Regions from separate parts of the Burkholderia cepacia complex sp. TUM26381 genome, predicted to be linked through region 2. Evidence: riboswitches for the same ligand, from Rfam matches in the RefSeq annotation. Region 2 holds a riboswitch; each other region holds the start of a gene.
The links. A riboswitch is a leader RNA that binds a small molecule or an ion and turns the genes downstream of it on or off. The one in region 2 is predicted to bind cobalamin.
Positions count from the first base shown of each region.

Region 1: linked by a shared signal. The riboswitch ahead of ACWMMN_RS13045 (FecCD family ABC transporter permease) and the one ahead of cobA (uroporphyrinogen-III C-methyltransferase) in region 2 are both predicted to bind cobalamin.
Region 3: linked by a shared signal. The riboswitch ahead of ACWMMN_RS18710 (CbtB domain-containing protein) and the one ahead of cobA (uroporphyrinogen-III C-methyltransferase) in region 2 are both predicted to bind cobalamin.

Region 1 is NZ_CM172006.1:2,776,355-2,784,261, forward strand. Features, by position in the region: gene cobT (nicotinate-nucleotide--dimethylbenzimidazole phosphoribosyltransferase) at 1-888, opposite strand, end outside; gene ACWMMN_RS13040 (ABC transporter ATP-binding protein) at 950-1,765, opposite strand; gene ACWMMN_RS13045 (FecCD family ABC transporter permease) at 1,762-2,877, opposite strand; cobalamin riboswitch at 2,920-3,171, opposite strand; gene ACWMMN_RS13050 (hypothetical protein) at 3,326-3,676, shown strand; gene ACWMMN_RS13055 (cell division protein ZapA) at 3,673-3,987, shown strand; RNA gene ssrS (6S RNA) at 4,069-4,250, shown strand; gene ACWMMN_RS13065 (EVE domain-containing protein) at 4,322-4,783, shown strand; gene ACWMMN_RS13070 (SIMPL domain-containing protein) at 4,965-5,705, shown strand; gene lgt (prolipoprotein diacylglyceryl transferase) at 5,817-6,707, opposite strand; gene ACWMMN_RS13080 (LysR substrate-binding domain-containing protein) at 6,797-7,726, opposite strand; gene ilvD (dihydroxy-acid dehydratase) at 7,861-7,907, shown strand, end outside.
Region 2 is NZ_CM172006.1:1,812,244-1,820,150, reverse strand. Features, by position in the region: gene cobN (cobaltochelatase subunit CobN) at 1-1,126, opposite strand, end outside; gene cobW (cobalamin biosynthesis protein CobW) at 1,133-2,221, opposite strand; gene ACWMMN_RS08505 (HoxN/HupN/NixA family nickel/cobalt transporter) at 2,248-3,306, opposite strand; cobalamin riboswitch at 3,495-3,758, opposite strand; cobalamin riboswitch at 3,872-4,107, shown strand; gene cobA (uroporphyrinogen-III C-methyltransferase) at 4,218-5,027, shown strand; gene ACWMMN_RS08495 (cobalamin biosynthesis protein) at 5,024-5,401, shown strand; gene cobO (cob(I)yrinic acid a,c-diamide adenosyltransferase) at 5,436-6,038, shown strand; gene ACWMMN_RS08485 (cobyrinic acid a,c-diamide synthase CobB) at 6,041-7,345, shown strand; gene bamE (outer membrane protein assembly factor BamE domain-containing protein) at 7,372-7,907, opposite strand, start outside.
Region 3 is NZ_CM172007.1:407,991-415,897, forward strand. Features, by position in the region: gene ACWMMN_RS18690 (DHA2 family efflux MFS transporter permease subunit) at 1-756, shown strand, start outside; gene ACWMMN_RS18695 (2OG-Fe(II) oxygenase) at 1,010-1,753, opposite strand; gene ACWMMN_RS18700 (inorganic phosphate transporter) at 2,198-3,790, opposite strand; gene ACWMMN_RS18705 (histidine phosphatase family protein) at 3,966-4,538, opposite strand; cobalamin riboswitch at 4,588-4,725, shown strand; gene ACWMMN_RS18710 (CbtB domain-containing protein) at 4,759-4,968, shown strand; gene ACWMMN_RS18715 (CbtA family protein) at 4,982-5,704, shown strand; gene ACWMMN_RS18720 (LysR family transcriptional regulator) at 5,727-6,635, opposite strand; gene metE (5-methyltetrahydropteroyltriglutamate--homocysteine S-methyltransferase) at 6,764-7,907, shown strand, end outside.

The sequences.
Region 1 (7,907 bases), 960 kb from region 2:
GTGTCCGGCCTCGTGCGACGTATGCGAGAACACGCAGTAGTCGCGCACGCCGGGGGCGATGCGCTCGGCCACGAGCAGCGCGGCCGTCGCGATGAAACCATCGACGAGGATCGTCATCTGCTCGCTCGCGGCCGCGAGGTACGCGCCCGTCATCATCGCGATCTCGAAGCCGCCGAACGTCGCAAGCACGTCGAGCGGCGCGACCGCGTGCGAATGCTTGACGAGCGCGCGGCCGAGCACCGCGCGCTTGTGCGCGAGGCCCTGGTCGTCGAGGCCCGTGCCGCGCCCGACGCATGCGTCGATCGGCACGTCGAGCAGGCGGCTCATCAGGCACGCGGCCGACGACGTGTTCGCGATCCCCATCTCGCCGAAACCGATCACGTTCGTGCCGAGTGATGCGTGCAGGCGCACACGTGCCGCGCCGGCGGCCAGCGCCGTCATCGCCTCGTCGCGCGTCATCGCCGGCTCCGCCGCGAAGTTGCGCGTGCCGCGCGCGACCGGCAGCGACACCAGCCGGTCCGACAGCGGCAGCGGTGACGCGACGCCCGCATCGACGATCTCGAGCGTGCTCTGCGCGACGCCCGAGAACGCGTTGATCGCGGCGCCGCCGGCCAGGAAATTCGCGACCATCTGCGCAGTCACCGCCTGCGGATAGGGACTGACGCCCTCGGCCGCGATCCCGTGGTCGCCCGCGAACACGATCGTCACCGGACGCTGCACGACCGGCCGCTCGGTGCGCTGGATCAGGCCGATCTGCAGCGCGACCGCCTCGAGTTGGCCGAGGCTGCCGGGCGGCTTGGTCTTGTGGTCGATCACATGCTGCAGGCGCTTGCGCAGTGTGTCGTCGAGGGGCGCGATCGCGGGCGGGAAGTGGGTCGGAGTCGTCATCGAGGAGCCGTGTCGTGCGCGCGGCATGCGCCGCGCATCGAAAGAATCGGAAAGGGAAAGCTCATTGTCGCGCAGGCCACGCCGGCAGCAGCGCATCGCGACCATTCTCGCGGATCAGCACGAGCGGATAGCCGAACGCGTCGCTCGCACGCGCGGGCGTCAGCACGTCGTGCACGGGGCCGGCCCATGCGCGGCCGCGGCCGTCGAGCAGCAAGGCATGCGTCGCGAAACGCCGTGCGAGATTCAGGTCGTGACACGAGAACAGCACCGTGCGCGGGCCCGTTTCGAGCCACGCGGTCAGCGCGGTCAGGCAGTCGATCTGGTGATGCAGGTCGAGATGCGCGAGCGGCTCGTCGAGCAGCATCAGCGGCGCATCCTGGCACAGCGTCGCGGCCAGCGCGACCCGCTGCCGCTCGCCGCCCGACAGCGACAGGACGTCGCGCGACGCGAGCGCGGTCAGGTCGAACGTCGCGAGCGCATCGCGCGCGGCCGTTCGGTCGCCGTCGCGCTCCCAGCCCCAGCCGCCGAGATACGGAAAGCGGTTGAGCAGCACCGTGTCGAACACGGTCGCGCTGAACGCATCGTGCAATTGCTGCGGCATCAGCGCGCGGCGTTGCGCAAGTTGTTCGGGGCGCCACGCGGCAAGCGGCCGGCCGTCGATCTCGACGTGTCCGCCGGCCGGCGGCTGCAGCCCCGCGAGCGTCGCGAGCAGCGTCGTCTTGCCTGCGCCGTTCGGCCCCGCGACACACCAGATCTCGCCTGGGCGGAACGCCTGCGTGAAGCGGTCGAGCAGCGTGCGCGCGCCGGCCTTCAGCGTCAGGTCGACGGCCGCGCAAGTCATGTCGCCGCCATCGGCGTATCGTGCGGCATCCGTCATCGCATCGGTCTCCTCAACAACATCCACAGGAACACCGGTACGCCGATCAACGCGGTCATCACGCCGACCGGCAACTGCGCGGGCGCGATCGCGGTGCGCGCGAGCAGGTCGGCCGCCATCACGCCGCCGCCGCCCGCGAGCATCGCGGCCGGCAGCAGCATTCGCTGGTCGTTGCCGAACGCGAGCCGCAGCGCATGCGGCACGACGAGTCCGACGAAGCCGATCGTGCCGGCCGTCGTCACCGCGGCCGCGGCGGCCAGCGACGCGACGAGATAGATCCGCACGCGCAGGCGCGCGACGGGCACGCCGAGCGCCTGCGCAGTCGCGTCGCCGCGCAGCAGCACGTTCAGTTGCGGCGCGGCCGGCAGCGCGACGCAGGCGGCCAGCAGCAGCGCACTCCATGCGAACCACGGCGCCGTCACGCCGTTGAGGTCGCCCGTGAGCCAGAAGATGATGCCGCGCAGCCGCGCATCGGGCGCGAGCGACAGCAACAGCGTGACGAGCGCGCCCCACCCTGCCGCGATCACGACACCGGTGAGCAGCAAGCGTGGCGACGCGTCGCGCGAATCGCCGCGCCACAGCTCGCGGCGCGCGAGGCCGAGCACGAGCGCGACCGAGACGAGCGAGCCGGCAAATGCGGACGCGTCGACGAGCCACCACGCGCCGCCCGCGATCATCGCGACGAGCGCGAAGCCGGCCGCGCCGCCGGACACGCCGAGCACGTAGGGTTCCGCGAGCGGGTTGCGCAGCAGCACCTGCAGCAGTGCGCCGGCGAGCGCGAGCAGCGCGCCGCACGCGAAGCCGGCGAGCGCGCGCGGCAGGCGCAGCGTGCGGACGATATCGGCGAACAGCGCATCGCCGCCATGCGGCACGAGCGACGCGAGTGCCTGCCACGGCGACATCGGCACGCTGCCGATCGACAGCGACGCGACGAACAGCAGCGCGACCACGGCGGCCAGCGCGGCCCAGATCGCGGCGGCGCGCGCGGCGCTCATGCCGTGCACGGCCGCGCGCATGACGCGCGGCGCATCCGATTGAGGGTGCCGGCCGGACGTGACAGGGACGCCGCGCGGACGATTGGGGTCAGCATCGAAGAACATTCCGTGAAGCATTGCGCGCCCCGCCTCCCCGCAGGCCACGCGTCACGAAGCCCATGCGGGCTTCCCGTCTCGGCCGGTATCCGGGCTGGCGGCGGTCCGGCTCGCCTTCCCGCGCGTTTCACGCGCAGTGGCCCGCGCCCGCGTGCGACATCTGCACGCAAAACGCGCCCGAGCCGGCCTGCGTCAAGGGACGCGGCCGCTTACCGTTGCGGGGGCAGCGCAGGCTGGTGTGCTCCCGGAGCGCACGCCCTGCTTCCCGTTTAACCGCGCGTGCCACGCGCGAGCACCGAGGCGGCGCCAGTTTAGGAGCGGGTAACGCGAGCGTCAAGGAAGCGTCCGGACACGTACGGGAAGCACCGATTCACGGCAAGAAGCAGGGGTGTTACGACTGGAAACGTTACAGATGTCGGATTGCACGGTATTCCGCGCTAAAATGCTGGGTCTTTAGAGGACGCAGCAAATGCTCAACGAACTCGAAACCTTATCTCAAAATATTGGCCGTCTGATTTCGCTGAACAAGCGCTATCACGCGGAACGGCTCGCGCTCGAGGAGCAGGTCGCGCAATTGCGCGCGGAAGCGGACACGGTCCGCGCGGAACTCGCGGAACTGCGCGACGAACGCAATGCGCTCGCGGCCGAGCGTGACACGCTGTCGGCAAAGATCGACGACGCCCAGGTGAAACTGAACGCGATTCTCGAAAAGCTGCCGCGCTCGAAAAGCGCGGAGCAAGCCGACAACCAGCTCGACCTGCTGGATGCGCAGGCGCGTCCGGATGGCGATGACGCGGCCAGCCACGGAGAACATGCATGAGCACCAAGCAGATCGAAGTCTCGATTCTCGGTCAGGCCTATCGGCTCGCCTGTTCGGCCGAGACCGAAGCGGCGCTGCTCGAGGCCGTCGCGCGGGTCGACGCCGAAATGTCGAAAATCCGCTCGAACAGCTCGGTACGCGGCACCGATCGCATTGCGGTGATGGCGGCGCTGTCGCTCGCATCGGAATTGCTGCGGCTGCAAACGAGCGTGCGGCACGGTGAAGCATTTCCGGCGGAGGAAATCCGTCGTACAATGCACCAGATGAACGAACAGCTCGGCGCGGTGCTCGCACAGCACGAGACGCAGTAACGTTTTAATCGATGCGTCGATTCCCCTTGATCTCTGCGATCAACGGTGGTCAAATTGGCGCATCGAATCACAGTTCAGTCAGCTTCCCTGCCTGGTTCGCCAAGGTCATATATTCCTTGAACCAATGCCATGTGCACGGTTGCGGAAATTTGTAGCACGGGCGCGCGCGTCACTCTGTCTGATGTACCCGAAGTGCTGCTAACTGCGACCAATTCTGAACCCCAGGTTCAGGATGCCGGCCTAGCGGCCAAGGCGGGGGCCTATCCAACGGCATCGGGCACGTCCCGGTGCCGTTTTCTTTTGTAGCAGCCTCTTTCTGCGTCGATCACGATCCATGCAATACTGGCTGATGAAGTCCGAACCGGACGAAGCAAGCATCGACGATCTCGCCAACGCCCCGCAGCGCTCGCTGCCGTGGACCGGCGTGCGCAACTATCAGGCGCGCAATTTCATGCGCGACACGATGAAGATCGGCGACGGCGTGCTGTTCTATCACTCGAGTTGCCCCGAGCCGGGCATCGCGGGCCTCGCCGAAGTGTCGTCGACGCCCTACCCCGATCCCACCCAGTTCGATCCGAACAGCCCCTATTACGACCCGAAATCGACGCAGGAAACGCCGCGCTGGCTGCTCGTCGACGTGCGCTACGTGAACAAGTCGCCGCTCGTGCCGCTCGCCGCCCTGCGCGAACACGACGAGCTCGCCGACATGCGCGTGCTCGCACGCGGCAACCGGCTGTCGATCACACCCGTCACGCGCGCCGAATGGCGGTTCATCACCGAAAAGCTGATGAAGTAAGCGCGCGCCAAAGGTCAAATCTGGTCAGCACGTGCTGCCGTCACGGAACTCGCGGCACTTTCGCGCAGCCTAAGCAACCGCTGCCGGTCGATCGGGCCGGCTGTCGTTTTTTTCGTCGCGCGGTACGCCCGCGTCGCGCACGCGCAATCCGCGTGCGCGCCCTCGCACAAGGAGTCCAACAATGACCAAGAAATCCGCACTCGCGCTGTCGCTCGCCCTCGCCGCTGCCGTTCCCGTCGCGCTGACGCTCGCGTCGCCCGCCGCGCACGCGCAGACCGCAAACCCGCATTTCCCCGAGCCGGCGGGTGTGCTGTCGCTGTCATCGCAGGCCAGCGCCGACGTGCCGCAGGACATCATCCACATCACGCTGTTCTACGAGCAGCAGGCCAAGGATCCGGGCAGCCTCACGGCGCAGTTGAACCAGCGCGCCGACGCGGCGCTGTCGCAGGCGAAGGGCGTATCGGGCGTCACCGCGCACACCGGAGCGTTCTCCGTGTATCCGAGCACCGATCGCGACGGCAAGATTTCCGCGTGGCGCGGCCGTACCGAGGTTGCACTCGAATCGCGCGATTTCGCGGCGGCGTCGAAGCTGGCGGGCCAGTTGTCGAACCTGATGCAGGTCGCAAACGTCGAGTTCTCGCTGTCGCCCGAAGCACAGCGCACGGCCGAGCAGAAGCTCACGACCGAAGCGATCAAGTCGTTCCGCGCACGCGCGGACGAAGCCGCGAAGGCATTCGGCTACAGCAGCTACACGATCCGCGACGTGAATGTCGGCAGCGGCCGCAACGTGCAACCGTACACGCGCATGATGGCGATGGCCGCGGCACCGATGGACAGCGCGAAGATGAGCGCACCGATCGCGGTCGAAGGCGGCAAGGCCACCGTGTCGGTCACCGTCAACGGCTCCGTGCAGATGAAGTAACGCGCATCGCGCAGCTGCCGAAAACGAAAAACGCCGGCCCGAGGGCCGGCGTTTTTTGTTTGCCTTCACGTTGTCGAAGCACGCGTCGATTGCGCGCGCATCGATTTCACATCACGCAGCAGCGTTTGCCGCGCGGCGGCGATACGCCCAGATCATCAACGCGATGCCCGCGAGGATCATCGGCAGCGACAGCCACTGCCCCATCGACAGGCCGAGCGCCAGCAGGCCGAGGAAATCGTCGGGCTCGCGTGCGAACTCGACCGTGAAGCGTGCGAGGCCATAGCCGATCAGGAACAGCGCGGACACGGCGCCCATCGGCCGCGACTTGCGCGAGAAGAAGAACAGCGCGAAGAACAGTGCAACACCTTCGAGCGCGATTTCATAGAGCTGCGAAGGATGGCGCGGCAGCATCTGGTATTGCATGAACACATCGGCGAGATGCCACTTCTCGACGAGCGCCGGATGCTTCGGCAGCCAGGCCGCATCGTCGCGCATCGCGCCCGGGAACAGCATCGCCCACGGTGCCGTCGGATCGGTCACGCGGCCCCACAGTTCGCCGTTGATGAAGTTGCCGAGCCGCCCGGCCGCGAGCCCCGTCGGCACCATCGGCGCGACGAAATCGGTCACCTGCAGCCAGTGCCGCTTGCGCTGCCACGCGAAGAGCACCATCGCGAGCGTCACGCCGAGGAAGCCGCCGTGAAACGACATGCCGCCTTCCCACACCTTGAACACGTCGAGCGGATGCGAGAGGTAGAAATCGGCCTTGTAGAACAGCACATAGCCGAGCCGGCCGCCGAGCACGGTGCCGAGCACGCCGTAGAACATCATGTCGTCGATGTCCTTCGCGGTCCAGCCCTGCGCCGCGACATGCGGCAGTTTCAGGCGGATCCGGCCGACGACGATCGCCGCGATGAAGCCGACGAGATACATGAGGCCGTACCAGCGCACGGCCAGCGGCCCGAGATGGATCGCAACGGGGTCGAAATTCGGGTGAATGATCATGGGTTAGCGAAGAAGTTTTCGAATACGGTACGGCCATGGCGTGTGTGTAGCGCCGCGCGTTGGACGGCACCCGCGCGCCATCGTTCACGTCACGCGGCAAGACCCTGCGCGCGCACGACGTCGATGAAGCCGGCGAGCACGGGGCTCACGTCGCCGGTGCGCCACACCAAACCCGTCTCGACGACCGGCGCGTGACCGGCAAGCGGCCGGTAGACCACGCCGGTGCGCCGCAGGTTACGCAGCGATTGCGGCACCAGTGCGACGCCCATGCCGGCCGACACGAGGCTGACGATCGTCTGCATCTGGATCGCCTCCTGGCCGATGCGCGGGGTTTCCCCCGCCGCGCCGTAGCAGCCCGTAATGATGTCATAAAAGCCGGGCGCCAAACGACGTGGAAAGATCACGAGCGGCAACGCGGCCACTTCGGCGAGATGCACGGGCGCGTCTTCGGGCGCGTCGGACGCTGCGGCCGGCGATCCGGCGGCCGGCATCGCGACGACCAGCGGCTCACGCATGACGGGCAGGTACGACAACCCGGCCGCATGGCGCGGCGGCACGGGCGGAATGACGAGCCCCGCGTCGATGCGCCCGGCGACGAGTTCGTCGATCTGCACATCGCTCGTCGCCTCGGCAAGCTGCAGGCGCACCTGCGGATAGCGCGCGCCGAACGCACGCAGCAACGATGGCAGCAGCCCGTAATCGGCGGTCGACACGAATGCGAGCGACAGCGAACCGGCCTCGCCGCGCGCGAGCCGTCGCGCCAGCGGCGGCAGCGCATCGGCCGACGCCAGCAGACGGCGCACGTCGGGCAACAGCGCCGCGCCGACCGCCGTCAGCGCCACCGAGCGCTTGGTGCGCACGAACAGCGCGACGCCGAGCGCGTCCTCGAGCGCCCGGATCGCCTGCGACAGCGGCGGCTGCGTCATCGACAGGCGTTCGGCCGCGCGGCCGAAATGACGCTCTTCGGCGACGGTCGCGAAATAGCGCCACTGGCGCAGGTCGGGTGTCGGATCGGCCATGCTCGACTCATTCATGTAACGACTTAATAAGCGACAAATAATATATTGGACATCCCAATCCGGAAACTCCATTCTTGATTGATCCGAACCGGCGCGCCCTCGCGAGCGACGCCCACACAACGATGGAGCCCCCCATGTCGTACAACCGTCGCTCGAAGCACATCACGCAAGGCGTGGCCCG
Region 2 (7,907 bases):
TGTCGAGCGTGCGCAGCCGGCACCAGCCGCGCGCGAGCGCCGCGACGAACGCGATCCGCTCGGCGTCCGGCTGGTAGCGCACGACGTCGACCTCGGTGTGCGGGCAACGGTATGCGAGCCCCTTGAAACTCACCGCGCGCGTGACGATGCGCCCGTCGACTTCGGGCAGCGCGATGTGCATCGCGATGTCACGCGCATGCAGGCCCTGGTTGTCGGCCACCCACGCGTCGCGATTGCCGCCGGACAGGATCACCTGCAGCACCGGCGCGTCGCCGGCAAGCACGTCGTGTTCGGGGCTGTCGATCGCGCCGGCCGCGAACGCGGTCGTGTTCAACACGAGCGCGACGCCGTGCGTGTCGCAGAGCTGCGTGATGACCTCGCGGCTCACCGCATCCTTCAGCGACGTCACCGCGATCGGCAGCGGATTCAGCCCTTCCTCGACGAGCGCATCGGCCAGCGCGTCGAACACGGCCGTGTTCGCGGCCTGCCAGTGCGCGCGATAGAACAGGATCGCGACGACGGGCGCGCCGGGCGTCCAGCGCGGCTGCCAGTCGTCGACGCTCGCGCGGTCGCGCGCCGGGTGATACAGCGCGGCGGCCGGCAGCGGGCGCGGCAGCTCGGGGGCGTCGCCGAACCCGAGCGTGTGGAATGCAATGCTGCGCAGCAGCGCGTCGGCGTTGTGTACGCCGCCCTCGCGCAGATAGCGCCACCACAGCCGGCACAGATCCGGCGTGACGGTACTCTTCGCGACGAGGTTCGGATCTTCCTGCAGATCGCCCGAGAACATCGCGAGCTGCTGCCCGCGCTTCGACGCGAGCGACACGGCCTGCTCGATCCCGTACGGCCAGTACGCCTCGCCGCCGAGATGATCGATCACGACCGTCTTCGCGTGGCGCAGCACGTCGTCGACATAGAAATCGACCGACGCCGGCTGGCGCAGGAACGTGACGTTCGCGAGCCGCACGCTCGGGAAACCTTCGGCCAAGTGCGGCACGACGCTCGCGAGCAGCGACAGCGTCGTGTCGGCCGAACTCAGGATCACGATGTCGGCCGGCTGCTGGTCGATCCGGACGACACCCTGCGTATCGTCGACGAAGCCGCCCGGCGTGGTGCGCAGCAGATGCATCGTGCGTTACGCCTGTTGCAGCTCGGCCGCGCACGCGGCGTCGAACGCGCGTTGCAGTGCGGCCGCGTCGAGATCCTCGCCGATCAGCACGAAGCGGCTCGCGCGCGTTTCGCCGTCCTGCCAGCGACGGTCGAAATAGCTGTCGAAACGGCGCCCGACCCCCTGGATCACGAGCCGCATCGGCGCGCCGGGCAGCGCGGCAAAGCCTTTCGCGCGGTAGATCGTGTGCGCTTCGACGACGCGCTGCAGCGCGGCGATCGTCGCTTCGCGCGTGCCGGCGTCGCCGGACACGACCACCGAGTCGAAATCGTCGTGATGGTGATCGTGATCGCCGTCGTCAGCCGAGCCGTGATGGTCGTGACGCAGGTGGATCGTTTCTTCCGACGCCGATTCGAGGCCGAGCAGCATCGCGAGGTCGAGCTCGCCGCGCGTCGCGCGCACGATCTTCACCTGCGGCGGGATCTCGTCACGGATCGCGGTTTCGATCTGCGCAAACTCCGCGTCGCCGACGAGATCGGCCTTGTTCACGATCACCAGATCGGCCGACGACAGCTGATCGGCGAACAGTTCGTGCAACGGCGATTCGTGGTCGAGGTTCGGATCGGCGCGGCGCTGCGCGTCGACGGCCTGCGGGTTTTCCGCGAACTGGCCGCTCGCGGCGGCCGGCCCGTCGACGACGGTCACGACCGCGTCGACCGTGAAGCTGTTGCGGATCGTCGGCCAGTTGAACGCCTGCACGAGCGGCTTCGGCAGCGCGAGGCCCGACGTCTCGATCAGCACGTGGTCGATGTCCGCGCGGCGCTCGACGAGCGCTTCCATCACCGGATAGAACTCTTCCTGCACGGTGCAGCACAGGCAGCCGTTCGCGAGTTCGTACAGCTGGCCGGACGCTTCGCCCGGCGCGCCGTCGGCGTCCTCGCAGCCGATGCCGCAGCCCTTGAGGATCTCGCCGTCGATGCCGAGTTCGCCGAATTCGTTGACGATCACCGCGATGCGGCGGCCTTCGGCGTGTTGCAGGATGTGGCGCATCAGCGTCGTCTTGCCGCTGCCGAGAAAGCCCGTGACGATCGTGACGGGAAGCTTGCGTAGGGTCATGGAATATCCAGGGTCGTAAGGGAGAGTCAGGCCGAGATCGTCACGTCGATCTCGTCGTAGCGCTTTAACCGGTAGATCAGGGCCGACACGAGCCAGCATGCGAGGAACAGGCCGATCACGACATAGCCGAGCATGCCGAAGTGCGACGCCACCATCGACGCGAAGTCCCACACCGGGCCCTGCAGCGACAGCTTGTCCGCGAGCAGCGCGAGCACCTCGATGCCGCCGATCAGCGCGGCGACCAGCACCGACACGAAAGTGATCGTCATGTTGTAGTAGATCTTGCGGATCGGCCGCACGTACGCCCAGCGATACGCGCCCATCATCAGGATGCCGTCGGTCGTGTCGACGAGCGTCATGCCGGCGGTGAACAGCATCGGCAGCGCCATCACGGACCAGAACGACAGCCCGCCCTGCACCTGCGCCGCCGAGATACCGAACAGCGCGATCTCGGTCGCCGTGTCGAAGCCGAAACCGAACAGGAAGCCGACCGGATACAGGTGCCAGCTGCGCGACACGAGCCGGAACAGCGGGCGGAACAGGCGCGCGAGCACGCCGCGCTGGTTCAGCAGCATGTCGAGATCGGCGTCGACGATCGGCTCGCCGCGCCGCGCGGCGCGAAAGGTCCGGTAGACGGAAATCAGGATCAGCAGGTTCGCGATCGCGAGCACCAGCAGGAAGAACGCCGACACGCTCGTGCTGATCACGCCGCCCCACGCTTTCATGCTCTCGAAGCGCGCGAGCGACGCGGCCGTGAGCGTCACCACGACCGACATCACGATCACGACCGTCGAATGGCCGAGCGAGAAGAACAGGCCCGCGCCGAGCGGGCTGCGCCCCTCCTGCATCAGCTTGCGCGTGACGTTGTCGATGGCCGCGATGTGGTCGGCGTCGACCGCATGACGCAGCCCGAACACGTACGCGAGCAGCGCGGTGCCGAGCAGCACGGGCTGGACGTGGAAAGCGGCGAATGCCCAGATCCACGCGCCTGCGTTGAAGGCGATCAGCAGCGCATAGATCGCGACGATCTTGCCGCGCAACCCGGACGGACTGTCGTTGAACAGGCGAAACAACGAATCGGGCATGACGCTCCTTGGCGAACGGTCGACATGAAGAATGCCAACACGGCCGTCGCTACGCGGCCCCGCGCGGTCCGGCCCTTCATCGCACCGGAACATGCGCACTCGCGCAGGCGGCCGGACGTCGGGAATCGGGAAACGCTCGGGTGTCGGGCACGCTACGGTCGTGGACGATGCGCCGCCTCCCCGCGGCGCTGAACCCCAATGTTTAGGCCGGTATCCGGACTGACGAACACGCCGCTTCGCCTTCCCGGATGCGCAGGGCATCCAGTGGCGGTCGTCCGCATGCGGGCGGCATGCGGCGAAGCGGCGCTGCATCGCGGCGGGCACGATGCGTTCGCTTACCGTTGCGGGGGCAGCACAGGTTGGCTCGACTGCGACGCAGGCAGGCTCCCTGTTTCCCGTTTAACTGCGCACGCCGGAAGGCGCGCGCGAGCACCAAAACGCGTGCGAGTGTAGGCGGCGGGGGCAGGAGCGTCAAGGCGGCACGGGCCGCGGGACTGCGTTCCGCACCGCCCTCGCGCCGCGCCGGAGACCTTCCGTGGCCGGTTCGCGCGGGCGAACCGTGTGCTATCGTATGCGCCGCGTTCGGTGCTCGCATGCGCATTCCGCGCATGCAGTTAAACGGGAAACAGGAGGCGGATGACCGCCCGGCCTGTGCTGTCCCCGCAACGGTACGCCGCCTGCGCGACGCGCTCCCCGCGCACGCGCCCAGGCCGCCCGCGATGCCACTGCCCTTCACCGGGCGGGAAGGCTGCGGCCTGGCAAGCGGCCAGCCCGGATACCGGCCGACGCAAGGGGCGAGCCCGATGCTCGCCGAACGCCCGATCCGCGGGGGACGGATGGGGTGCGCATTCCGCCCGCGTTCGCGCGGGCTTCGCCCGATCCGTCATGCATTGCCTGTCCGCCGGCCGCCGATGTGCCGCCCGCCTTTTCTTTTCCACTGTTTCGACACGGTGCGTACCGTGCCGCGTGCGATGAGCCGCGCCTGGCTCATCGGTGCCGGCCCCGGCGACGCCGACCTGCTGACGCTCAGGGCCGCGCGCGCGATCGGCATGGCCGACGTACTGCTCGTCGACGATCTCGTGAACCCCGACGTGCTGCGCCATGCGCGCGCCGACGCGCAGATCGAGCACGTCGGCAAGCGCGGCGGCCATGCGTCGACGCCGCAGGACGCGATCGTCGCCGCGATGCTCGCGCATCTGCGCGCGGGCCGTAGCGTCGCGCGGCTCAAGGGCGGCGATCCGTTCGTGTTCGGCCGCGGCGGCGAGGAACTGGCCGCGCTTGGCGCGGCGGGTTTTCCGGTCGAGGTCGTGAACGGCATCACCGCCGGCATCGCCGCGCCGGCCGCACTCGGCATTCCGGTCACTCAGCGCGGCGACGCGCAGGGCGTGATCTTCGTCACGGGCCATGGCGCTGGCGCCGACGAGCCCGACTGGCGCGCGCTCGCGGCCACGCGCATGACGATCGTGATCTACATGGGCATCCGCCGGCTCGACACGATTGCAGCGGCGCTGCGCGAAGGCGGCCTGCCCGGCGATACGCCGTGCGCGGCGATCGAGAACGCGACGCGCCCCGAACAGCGGCACGTGCTTGCGACGCTCGACAGCCTCGTCGAACGCGTCGGCGCGACCGGACTCGGTTCGCCGGCGATCGTCGTGATCGGCCGCGTCGCGGCGCTCGCGGACGATCCGGCGGTGCGTGCGGCGCTCGGCGGCCGCGCATGATGCGTGTCGCGCTCGGCATCGGCTTTCGCGCGGACGTCACGGCCGCGCAACTCGATGCCGCGATCCGCGCAGCGTTGGCGCGTTACCCGGCCGCCGAACCGGCGCTCGTCGCGACGCTCGCCGACAAGGCGCGTGCCCGTGCGCTGCGCACGCTGTGCGCGCGACGCGGCTGGCCGCTCGTCGCATTCGACGCGATGCAGCTGGCGAGCCGTCCCGAACTGGCCGCGAGCGGTCCGTCGGACGCCGCGCTTGCACGCTTCGGTGTTGCGGGCGTGGCCGAGCCCTGTGCGCAGCTTGCAGCGCCGCGTGGCCGCCTGCTGGGCCCCAAGTCCATCCGGGACGGCGTGACGGTCGCGCTCGCCGGCCCGCTCTGAACCCTTTGTTTCGCTTTCGACAGGACGATTTCCGATGAAGACCGATGCCGAATCCCATCAGCGGATGACCGAACGCCGCCGCGCCGGCCACGAGAAGAAACAGGCCGCCGCCACCCACGAAAAGGGGCTGCTGATCGTCAATACCGGCAACGGCAAGGGCAAGAGCACGGCTGCGTTCGGCATGGCCGTGCGCGTGCTCGGCCATGGCATGCGGCTCGGCGTCGTGCAGTTCATCAAGGGCGCGCTGCACACGTCCGAGCGCGACTTCCTCGGCGCGGTTGCCGAATGCGATTTCGTGACGATGGGCGACGGCTATACGTGGAACACGCAGAACCGCGACGCCGATATCGCGACCGCGCGCAAGGGCTGGGACGAGGCGCGCCGGATGATCGAAAGCGGCGACTACCGCATGGTGATCCTCGACGAGTTGAACACCGTGCTGAAGTACGAATACCTGCCGCTCGACGAAGTGCTCGCGGCGCTTGCCGCGCGCCCCGATTCGGTCCACGTCGTCGTGACCGGGCGGCATGCGCCCGATGCGCTGATCGACGCGGCCGACCTCGTCACCGAAATGCGGCTCGTCAAGCATCCGTACAAGGAGCAAGGCGTGAAGGCGCAGCGCGGCGTGGAGTTCTGAGCATGCCCGCCTGCCCCGCGCTGTTCGTCAGTGCGCCCGCGTCGGGCCAGGGCAAGACGTCGGTGACGGCCGGCCTCGCGCGGCTGCACCGCCGGCTCGGCCGCCGTGTGCGCGTGTTCAAGACCGGGCCCGACTTTCTCGATCCGATGCTGCTCGAGCGCGCGAGCGGCGCCCCCGTGCATGCGCTCGACCTCGGGATGGTCGGCGAGGCCGGCTGCCGCGCGCTGCTTGCCGATGCCACGCGCGACGCGGACCTGATCCTGATCGAAGGCGTGATGGGGCTGTTCGACGGCACGCCAAGCAGTGCCGATCTCGCAGCCGCGTTCGGCGTGCCGGTCGTCGCGGTGATTTCCGCGAAGGCGATGGCGCAGACGTTCGCGGCGATCGCGTTCGGGCTCGCACGGTTCAGGCCGGGGCTGCCGTTTCACGGGGTGCTCGCGAACCGCGTCGGCTCGGCACGGCATGCGGAATTATTGCAACAGGCGCTGCCCAGCGACCTCCGCTGGCTCGGGCACGTACCGGCCGATGCGGGCATCGCGCTGCCGGAGCGGCATCTCGGCCTGCACCAGCCGGCCGACATCGACGATCTCGAGGCACGGCTCGATCGCGCGGCCGACGTGCTCGCGCAGACGGCGCTGGCTGAGTTGCCGCCGGCCGTCGCGTTCGCGGAACCGGACGCCGCGGCGCCGCTGCCGCGCGCGCTCGCCGGCAAGCGGATCGCGATTGCGCGCGATGCGGCGTTCTCGTTCATCTATCCGGCGAATCTCGCGCTGCTCGACGCGTTCGGTGCGCAGTTGCGATTCTTCTCGCCGCTCGCCGACGAACCCGTGCCGGATGATTGCGACGCGCTGTTCCTGCCGGGCGGCTATCCGGAACTGCATGCGGCGACGCTTGCGGCGAATGACGAAACGGCACGGACGATTCGCGCGCATGCGGCGGCCGGCCGGCCGATCGTCGCGGAATGCGGGGGGATGGTGTATCTCAGTGAATCGCTGACCGATGCGGACGGTGCGACGACGTCGATGCTCGGCCTGCTGCCGGGGCAGGCGACGATGCAGCGCCGGTTCGCCGCGCTCGGCATGCAGCAGCTCGATACGCGCACCGGACCGATGCGTGGTCACACGTTCCACTACTCGCGGCTCGCGACGCCGCTCGATCCGGTCGCGCATGCGGCACGCCCCGACGGCGTGCGGGGTAGCGGCGAGGCTGTCTATCGCCACGGCGCAATCGTCGCGACGTACATGCACATGTATTGGCCGTCGAATCCGGCGGCGGCGGCGGCGCTGTTCGGCGGCACGGCGTTCTGACCGAAAACCGGCGAGGTGCCGCGATGTCAGGGCTTTTCGCGGCCCGGCGCTTCCGAACGCGACGTGCGGATCACGGTGCCGTCGGGCGAGAAATGCGCGTTGAACATCGCGTCGCCCGATACGCCCCCCTCGGCCCAGTGCCAGCTCCACACCTCTTCATGGCTCAGCGCGTATTGCGCGATCTCGGTCGGCTTGCCGAGCAGTTGCCGCACGTCGTCCTTCGACATCCCGGGCACGACCTTCGCGATGTTCGCCGCCGTCAGTGCCTGCGTGATCGACACGAGCCGGCCGTCGGGCCCGAAATCGAGCATGTAGGTGCTCGTGCCGTATGGGCCGCGCGGATACTCGAACCGCTGCGAGCCGTCGTCGCCCTGCCTGACCATCTCGGGCTTGCCTGCCTGGCGGAGCACGTCTTCGGTCGTCGAGACGCCCTGCTGCAGATGACCGAACGCCATCGGATCGGGCTTGATCGCATTCACCGCGTCGGCCACTTTCCGGTCGTCGCACCCGGCCGCCAGAACGCCGACCGCACAAGCCGTCAGCACGGTCAGAAGCTGTTTTC
Region 3 (7,907 bases), on a different replicon from region 2:
CAGCAGGATGTCGACTTCACGCGCGCGGGTGTCCTGGTGGGGGCGAGCGTGCTGTTCGGCATGGCCGCGTGGTTGCATGCGCGGCGTTGCGCGCATCCGCTGCTCGATTTCACGACGCTGAAGGTGCCGACGTTCTCGGTGACGGTGCTCACCGGTTCGGTCACGCGGATGGCGATCAACGCCGTGCCGTACCTGCTGCCGCTGCTGTTCCAGATCGGTTTCGGGTTGTCGCCGTTCCAGTCGGGCCTGCTGCTGCTGGCTAGCGCACTCGGCAATCTGGGGATGAAGGCGGGAACGTCCTGGATTCTCGACCGATACGGCTTCCGGCGCGTTGCACTCGTCGATGTGACGATCGTCGGCTTCTTCACGATCGCGTGCGGTTGGCTGACCGCGTCGACGCCGCTGGCGATCACGCTGCTCGTCGTATTCGTCTACGGACTCACGCGGTCGATGCAGTTCACGACGCTCGCGACGCTCGCCTATGCGGATATCCCGGCTCAGCAGACGAGTGCAGCCAGCACGCTGTGGAGCGCTGCGCAGCAGATGACGATCGGGATGGGGATCGCGTTCGGCGCATTGTCATTGCGTCTCGCGGCACTCGTGCGCGGCGATGCGGCCGGCATGCACTACGTGCTCGACGATTTCCGCTGGGCGTTCGTCGCGGCCGGCGTGCTCGCGCTGCTGACGTTGCCGGGCTATGCGCGGCTGGCTTCCGATGCAGGCGATCGGCTGCGGGCGATCGTGGCGCGAGGGTAGGCCGGACTGCAGGCTGCATGTGCGTGACGACAGGTGAATACGGCTGTTTCTCGTCATTCACCTGAGCGTAGGCCCGTCATGGCCGCGGTGGTTCGACGGTCGGCGCAATCGGTCGCCGTCGCTGCGTGCGAGTGATCACGCTGAATAGCCAATTCCCGATTGCAGGCTTCCCGAGCAATGGCGCGCAGTGCTCCGCGCATGCACCCGGTGCATGGTGAGCGGTGCGGCAGCGTCGCGCCCGTCTCGACTGCCGTTACTGTGCGTCGTGGAAGATGATGCCGACCGTGTGGCGGTGGCCGCTTCGGATCCGGCTCACGCCGTGACGCAGGTTGACGCGATAGACGCCGCGCGTTCCCTGCACGGGCCTGCCATGTACGGCGAAGATCACCGCGTCGCCTTGCATCAGCGGCACCACTTCCGTACGCGACTGCATGCGTGGCCGCTGTTCCGTCAACACGAACTCCCCTCCGGTGAAATCGCGGCCCGGCGCCGACAGCAGGATCGCGACCTGGAGCGGAAACACGTGTTCGCCATAGAGATCCTGATGGAGGCAGTTGTAGTCGTCGGGGCCGTATTGCAGGATCAGCGGCGTTGGTCGCGTCTGTCCCGCCGCGTGGCAGCGATCGAGGAATGTCGTGTGGTCTTTCGGATAGCGGACGTCGATCCCGAGTGCCTGGTTCCAGCGATTCGCGATCGGCGCGAGATGCGGGTAGAGCGTCGCGCGCAATTCGGCGATGAGCGCAGGCAACGGGTACGCGAAGTACTTGTATTCGCCGCGGCCGAACCCGTGCCGTGCCATCACGACGCGTGAACGATAGAGCGCATCCCGTGGATAGAGCGATGCGAGCGCATCGCATTCGCGTGCCGGCATCAGGCCCGGCACGTGCGCGCATCCGTAGCGATCGAGTTCGGTATCGACGGTCGACCAGTCGATCGCGTCGACGCGTTGTGCGATGTCCGTCGATTCGACGGCAGGTTGCAGATCGGCAATGTTCACAGGTGCACCTCGATTCATCCGCAACGTGGCGCCGTGCGATTGCGCACGGTCGAATCCACGACGAAAGTTGATGAACCCAGTCTAGCGACGTCCGTGTGCGGATGCGTTCCAGATCTTGCGCTTCAATTCGGAGGGGGAAACGGGGAGACGCGGCACCGACATACCCAATGAGGTGACGTGCTCGAGCGAAGAGGCGAAGAGGCGAAGAGGCGAAGAGGCGAAGAGGCGAAGAGGCGAAGAGGCGAAGAGGCGAAGAGGCGAAGAGGCGAAGAGGCGAAGAGGCGAAGAGGCGAAGAGGCGAAGAGGCGAAGATTTGGTCAGCCGCAGCCGCAGCCGCAGCCACAGCCACAGCCACAGCCACAGCCGCAGCCGCAGCCGCAGCCACAGCCACAGCCACAGCCACAGCAGGCGACCGGCTCCACCGGCCACCCGCCGCAACCAAAATCAGGCCAGCGATCGGAACAGCCAGTAGAGTCCCGCCGCCAGCGCGATCGACGCCGGCAGCGTCAGCACCCACGCGAGGACGAGGCTGCGCACCGTGCTCCATTGCAACCCGGACCCGTTCGCCGCCATCGTGCCCGCGACGCCCGACGACAGCACGTGGGTCGTCGAGACGGGCAGCCCGTACATGTCGGCCGCGCCGATCGTCAGCATCGCGACGAGTTCGGCCGATGCGCCCTGTCCGTACGTCAGATGCTGCTTGCCGATTTTCTCGCCGACGGTCACGACGATCCGCTTCCAGCCGACCATCGTGCCGAGTCCCAGCGCGATCGCAACGGCGACCTTCACCCACGTAGGAATGAACTTGGTCGCGTGGTCGAGCTGCGTGCGATAGTTGTCGATCGCGAGCTTGTCGTCGGCCGCAAACGCCGGCTGACCCGACTTCTCGATCAGGCGAATTGCTTCGGATACCAGATACATCGTGTTGCGCACGTTATCGACGTCGCGCTGCGGCACGGCCGCCATCGAGCCCGATGCGCCGACTGCCGTCGCGAGCGACGTGGACAGTTGCGCCACGGCCGGCAGCACGGCGGGCGTCAGTTCGCGACGCTGCACGTAGTGTTCGACGTCGGCGCGCGGGTTCGCGGACGGCGCGACGCCGTTCGTGTACTTCCCGAACGTCGCGGCCGCCTGGTTCGCGACGGCAACGAACGTCTGCGATTCGGCCGGGGTGACGGCCTTGTTCAAGGCATACGCGGTCGGCACCGTGCCGATCAGGATCAGCATGATGAGCCCCATCCCTTTCTGCCCGTCGTTCGAACCGTGCGCGAACGACACGCCCGTGCAGGTCAGGATCAGCAGGCAGCGAATCCAGAACGGCGGCGGTTGATCCTTCGGCGGCTCCTTGTACAGCGCCGGAATCCGCACGAGCGCCTTCAGCACGAGGAGCAGCAACGACGCGCACAGGAAGCCGACGATCGGCGAGAACAGCAGCGACTTGCCCACGCCGAGCGCCTGGCCCCAGTCGACGCCGCTCGTGCCGGACGGCCCGTGCATCAGCTGGTTCATCAGCCCGACGCCGATGATCGACCCGATCAGCGTATGCGAGCTCGATGACGGCAATCCGAAATACCAGGTTGCGAGGTTCCACACGATCGCGGCGATCAGCAGCGCGAACACCATCGCGAAGCCCGAGCCGCTGCCGACCTGCAGGATCAGCTCGACCGGCAGCAACTGCAGGATGCCGAATGCGACTGCGCCGCTCGAGACCATCACGCCGAGGAAGTTCCACATGCCCGACCAGATCACCGCGACGTTCGGCGTCAGCGAGTGCGTATAGATCACGGTGGCGACCGCGTTCGCGGTGTCGTGGAAGCCATTGACGAATTCGAAGCCGAGTGCGATCAGCAGCGCGGCGCCGAGCAGCAGGTAAGGGAACAGCTTTCCTTCGCGGACCGGTGACAGATCGTCGATCAGGTGCGTGGCGATATAGACGGCGCCGAGCACGAGCACCAGCAGGAAGACGGCATAGCCGACCTGCCTGGTGCGTTCGACGGAGCCCGGCGTGTTCGGTGCGGACGAAGCAGGTTGATTCATGACGGCATCTCGTAAGGGAACCGCGTCCGATCCTAGCTGCGGCTAGCCGTCAGTTTGATGACAGTCGGGAGGACGAACGGTGTGTCTTGCAGATGCGTAAGGTGATTGAAGGCATGCATTCGTGACGCGACGTACCGGCACGCATCGTTGCCCACATCGTGAGCGCAATGCGGGCCTACGCGTTGCCGTCCGCAATCAACGTCCATCCATCCGGCGATGCAACGAGCGTCGTGCAGGACAGCGGCGCGACGCCGATACGGGTTGCCGCCCTGGAATCCATCCGCAGCGCATGGGCGGCGGCCGCGCGAACGATCGGCGCATGCGTGATCGCGACGATGTCGCGGTCGTGTCGCAGCGCATTCAACCATGTGCCGACGCGGCGCATGGCTGCTTCGAACGATTCGCCGCCGTGCGGCGCCGCGGACGGGTCGCCGATCCACGTACCCAGTTCGTCCGGCAAGTCGCGTGCAAGGTCGTGCAAGCGCTTGCCGCGCCAGTTTCGGTAATCGATGTCGCGCAGCGCGTCGTCAGTTTCGGAGCGCAGACCGAGTGCGTCGGCGGTCTGCCGTGCACAGCGTGCAGGGCTGCACAGCGCGAGTGAGCCGGCGATGCTTGCCCACCGGTCGCGCAATGCAGCGGCTTCGGCGAGCCCGTGTGCATCGAGCGGATCGTCGTCGGGAAACGTGCCGGTGCGCATCGCCCGGGTCGATGCATGCGCGATCAGGTACAGCGTGGCAGGCAGGGTCATGTCGGGCTTCGTAGGATCCGGGCCGGGGGCAATCGTTCGCGAGCGGTCCCTTCATTCCGCGAACGTTCGCGCGTACAATTCGCCCGATACGAAACGCGGAAGCCGGTGCAATCCCGGCGCGGTCGCGCCACTGTAACCGGTGATCGATGATCCCGGAAGCCAGACCTGCCTTCGTACCCATCCAACATTTGCCGGGGCGCGATTCCCCTGAGGTGCATCCATGAGCGAAGCAGTGCTGAAGCCGGCAGTCGTGCCGGCACCCATCCCCGTCCGTGAACTGTTGCCCTGGGCCATATTCGTCGGCCTGATCCTGTTGCTCGCGCTTTATTTCGTCGGCGCGGAACAGGGCGCAACGTCGCTCGTGCCGGGCATGTACGTTCACGAATTCGTCCACGACGGCCGCCATCTGCTCGGCTTTCCCTGCCACTGACGCGGAGGTCAAGATGGTCGGAAAGCTGCTCATGCGCGGGATGCTCGCAGGCATCGCCGCGGGCCTCCTCACGTTCGGTTTCGCGAAAATCGTCGGCGAACCGCAAGTCGATCAGGCAATCTCCTTCGAAGAAAAAGCCGACGCTGCCAAAGGCGAGGCACCGGAGCCCGAACTGGTCAGCCGTCACACGCAGGCCGGCCTCGGCCTGCTGACGGGTGTCGTGACCTACGGCGCGGCATTCGGCGGGCTGTTCTCGCTGGTCTTCGCGTTTGCCTATGGGCGAGGCAGCCGCCTCCCCGCGCGACCGCTGGCCGCGTGGCTCGCGCTGGCGGCGTTCATCGCGCTCGTGATCGTGCCGAACCTCAAGTACCCGGCCAATCCGCCGTCGGTCGGCGATCCCGACACGATCGGCTATCGCACGGGCCTGTTTTTCCTGATGATCGCGATCTCGGTCGCGACGATGGTGTTCTCGGTCAGCGTGCGCCGCCATTTGCTGGCAAAGCTCGGCCAGTGGAACGCGTCGATCGTCGCCGGGCTCGTGTTTGTCGCGATCATCGCGGCCGTGCAGATCGGGCTGCCGTCGGTCAGCGAGTTACCGGCCGATTTCCCGGCGGCCGTGCTGTGGAAGTTCCGCGTTGCGGCTATCGGCATGCAGGTGATCATGTGGACGACGATCGGGCTGCTGTTCGGCGCGTGGGTCGAGCGCAGCGAACGCATCGGCCTGCGCGCCGCCTGACGCGCAGCGCAACCGGGCGCGCCTAGCGCAGCATGCGCGGCGCGCTCCACGTCGATTCGCGCGCCAGCGCGACGAACGCGGCCAGATAGTCGATCGAGGCGTCCGCTTCGCGGATGCCGAGGAAGATCTGCTTCGCGATTCCCTTCTTGCCGAGCTTGACCGGCACGACCGGCATCCGGTCCGCGTACTCGTGGGCCAGCCATCTCGGCAGCGCGGCCACGCCGCGTTCGCTCGCCACCATTTGCAACATGATGTCGGTCGTCTCGATCGACTTGTGCCGCCGAGGCACGATGCCGGCCGGCGTCAGGAACTGGTTGTAGATGTCGAGCCGGTCGGTTTCGACCGGGTACGTGATCAGGATCTCGTCGGTCAGTTGCTCGGGCGTCACGTAGTCGGCGTTCGCGAACCGGTGCGAGTCGGCGACCACCAGCACCTGCTCGTAGTCGAACACGGAATCGAAGCGCAGGCCCGGCTTGTTCAGCGGATCGGGCGTCACGAGCACGTCGATGTCATAGCCGAACAGCGCGCCGATACCGCCGAACTGGAAGCGTTGCTTCACGTCCACGTCGACGTCGGGCCAGCGCGACAGGTACGGCGACACGACCTTCAGCAGCCACTGGTAGCACGGGTGGCACTCCATCCCGATGCGCAGCGTGCCGCGCTCGCCCTTCGCGTACTGCTTCATCCGCTCCTCGGCAAGCTCGAACTGCGGCAGCAGCCGGTTCGCCAGTTTCAGCAGATATTGGCCGCCCTGTGTGAGCCGCAGGCCACGGCCTTCGCGGTCCCAGATCGGCGTGCCGAGCTGCTGCTCGATTTTCCGGACGGTATGGCTGAGCGCCGATTGCGTGAGGTGCAGCGCATTGGCGGCCGCGGTCAGTGAGCCCTGGCGCTCGACTTCACGAATGACGACGAGATGGAATCGTTCCAGCATGGATTTTGCCTGCGCAACGAATGCATGAGAAATTTTAATGGATGAATGAAATAATGCCATTTTATTTCATGGTTTGAAATCCCTATGATGACTGCCGGATCTTCAATTTTTCTCTGGACGGCAGCTTCATGGTTACGACACACAACCTCGGTTTTCCGCGCATCGGCGCGAAGCGCGAACTCAAGTTCGGTCTCGAGCGCTACTGGAAGGGCGAGTCGTCGCGCGACGCGCTGAAGGCGCTCGGCACCGAGCTGCGTCAGCGCCACTGGCACGACCAGCGCGATCTCGATCTCGCGCCGATCGGCGACTTCGCGTTCTACGACCAGGTGCTCGACATGAGCTTCACGCTCGGTAACCTGCCGAAGCGCGTGCAGGACTTCCACGGCGATGCGCTCGACAACTATTTCCGCGTCGCGCGCGGCCGCTCGGCGCAGTCGGCGGAAGAACACGCCGCATGCTGCGGCGGTGTCGCGGCCGGTGAAATGACGAAGTGGTTCGACACGAACTATCACTACATCGTGCCGGAGTTCCACGCGGACACGAACTTCTCGCTCGACCCGTCGCGCCTGCTGCAGCAACTGGCCGAGGCAAACGCGCAGGGCGTGAACGCGAAGCCGGTGATCCTCGGCCCCGTCACATACCTGTGGCTCGGCAAGGCGAAGGACGAATCCGATCGGCTCGCGCTGCTGCCGAAGCTGCTGCCCGTGTACGGCGCGCTGCTCGACACGCTGACCGCGCAGGGCGTCGAATGGGTGCAGATCGACGAGCCGATTCTCGTGGCCGAGCTCGATGCCGAATGGCGCCAGGCGTTCCGTACCGCGTATGCCGCGCTGGAAACGCGCCGCATCAAGGTGTTGCTCGCCACCTACTTCGGCCAGCTTCAGGACAACTTGACGCTCGCTGCCTCGTTGCCGGTCGACGGCCTGCATGTCGACGCGATCAACGCACGCGACGAAATCGACGCACTGGTACGTGAACTGCCGCCCGAGCGCGTGCTGTCGGTGGGCGCGATCAACGGCCGCAACATCTGGAAGACGGACCTGAACGCGACGCTCGACTGGCTCGAACCGCTCGCTCAGCAGCTCGGCGATCGCCTGTGGCTCGCGCCGTCGTGCTCGCTGCTGCACGTGCCGGTCGATCTCGCGAGCGAGGAGAAGCTCGATGCGGAAATCCGCTCGTGGCTTGCGTTCGCGCTGCAGAAACTCGACGAACTGACGGTGCTCGCGACCGCGCTGAACGAAGGCCGCGACAAGGTGGCCGATTCGCTCGCCG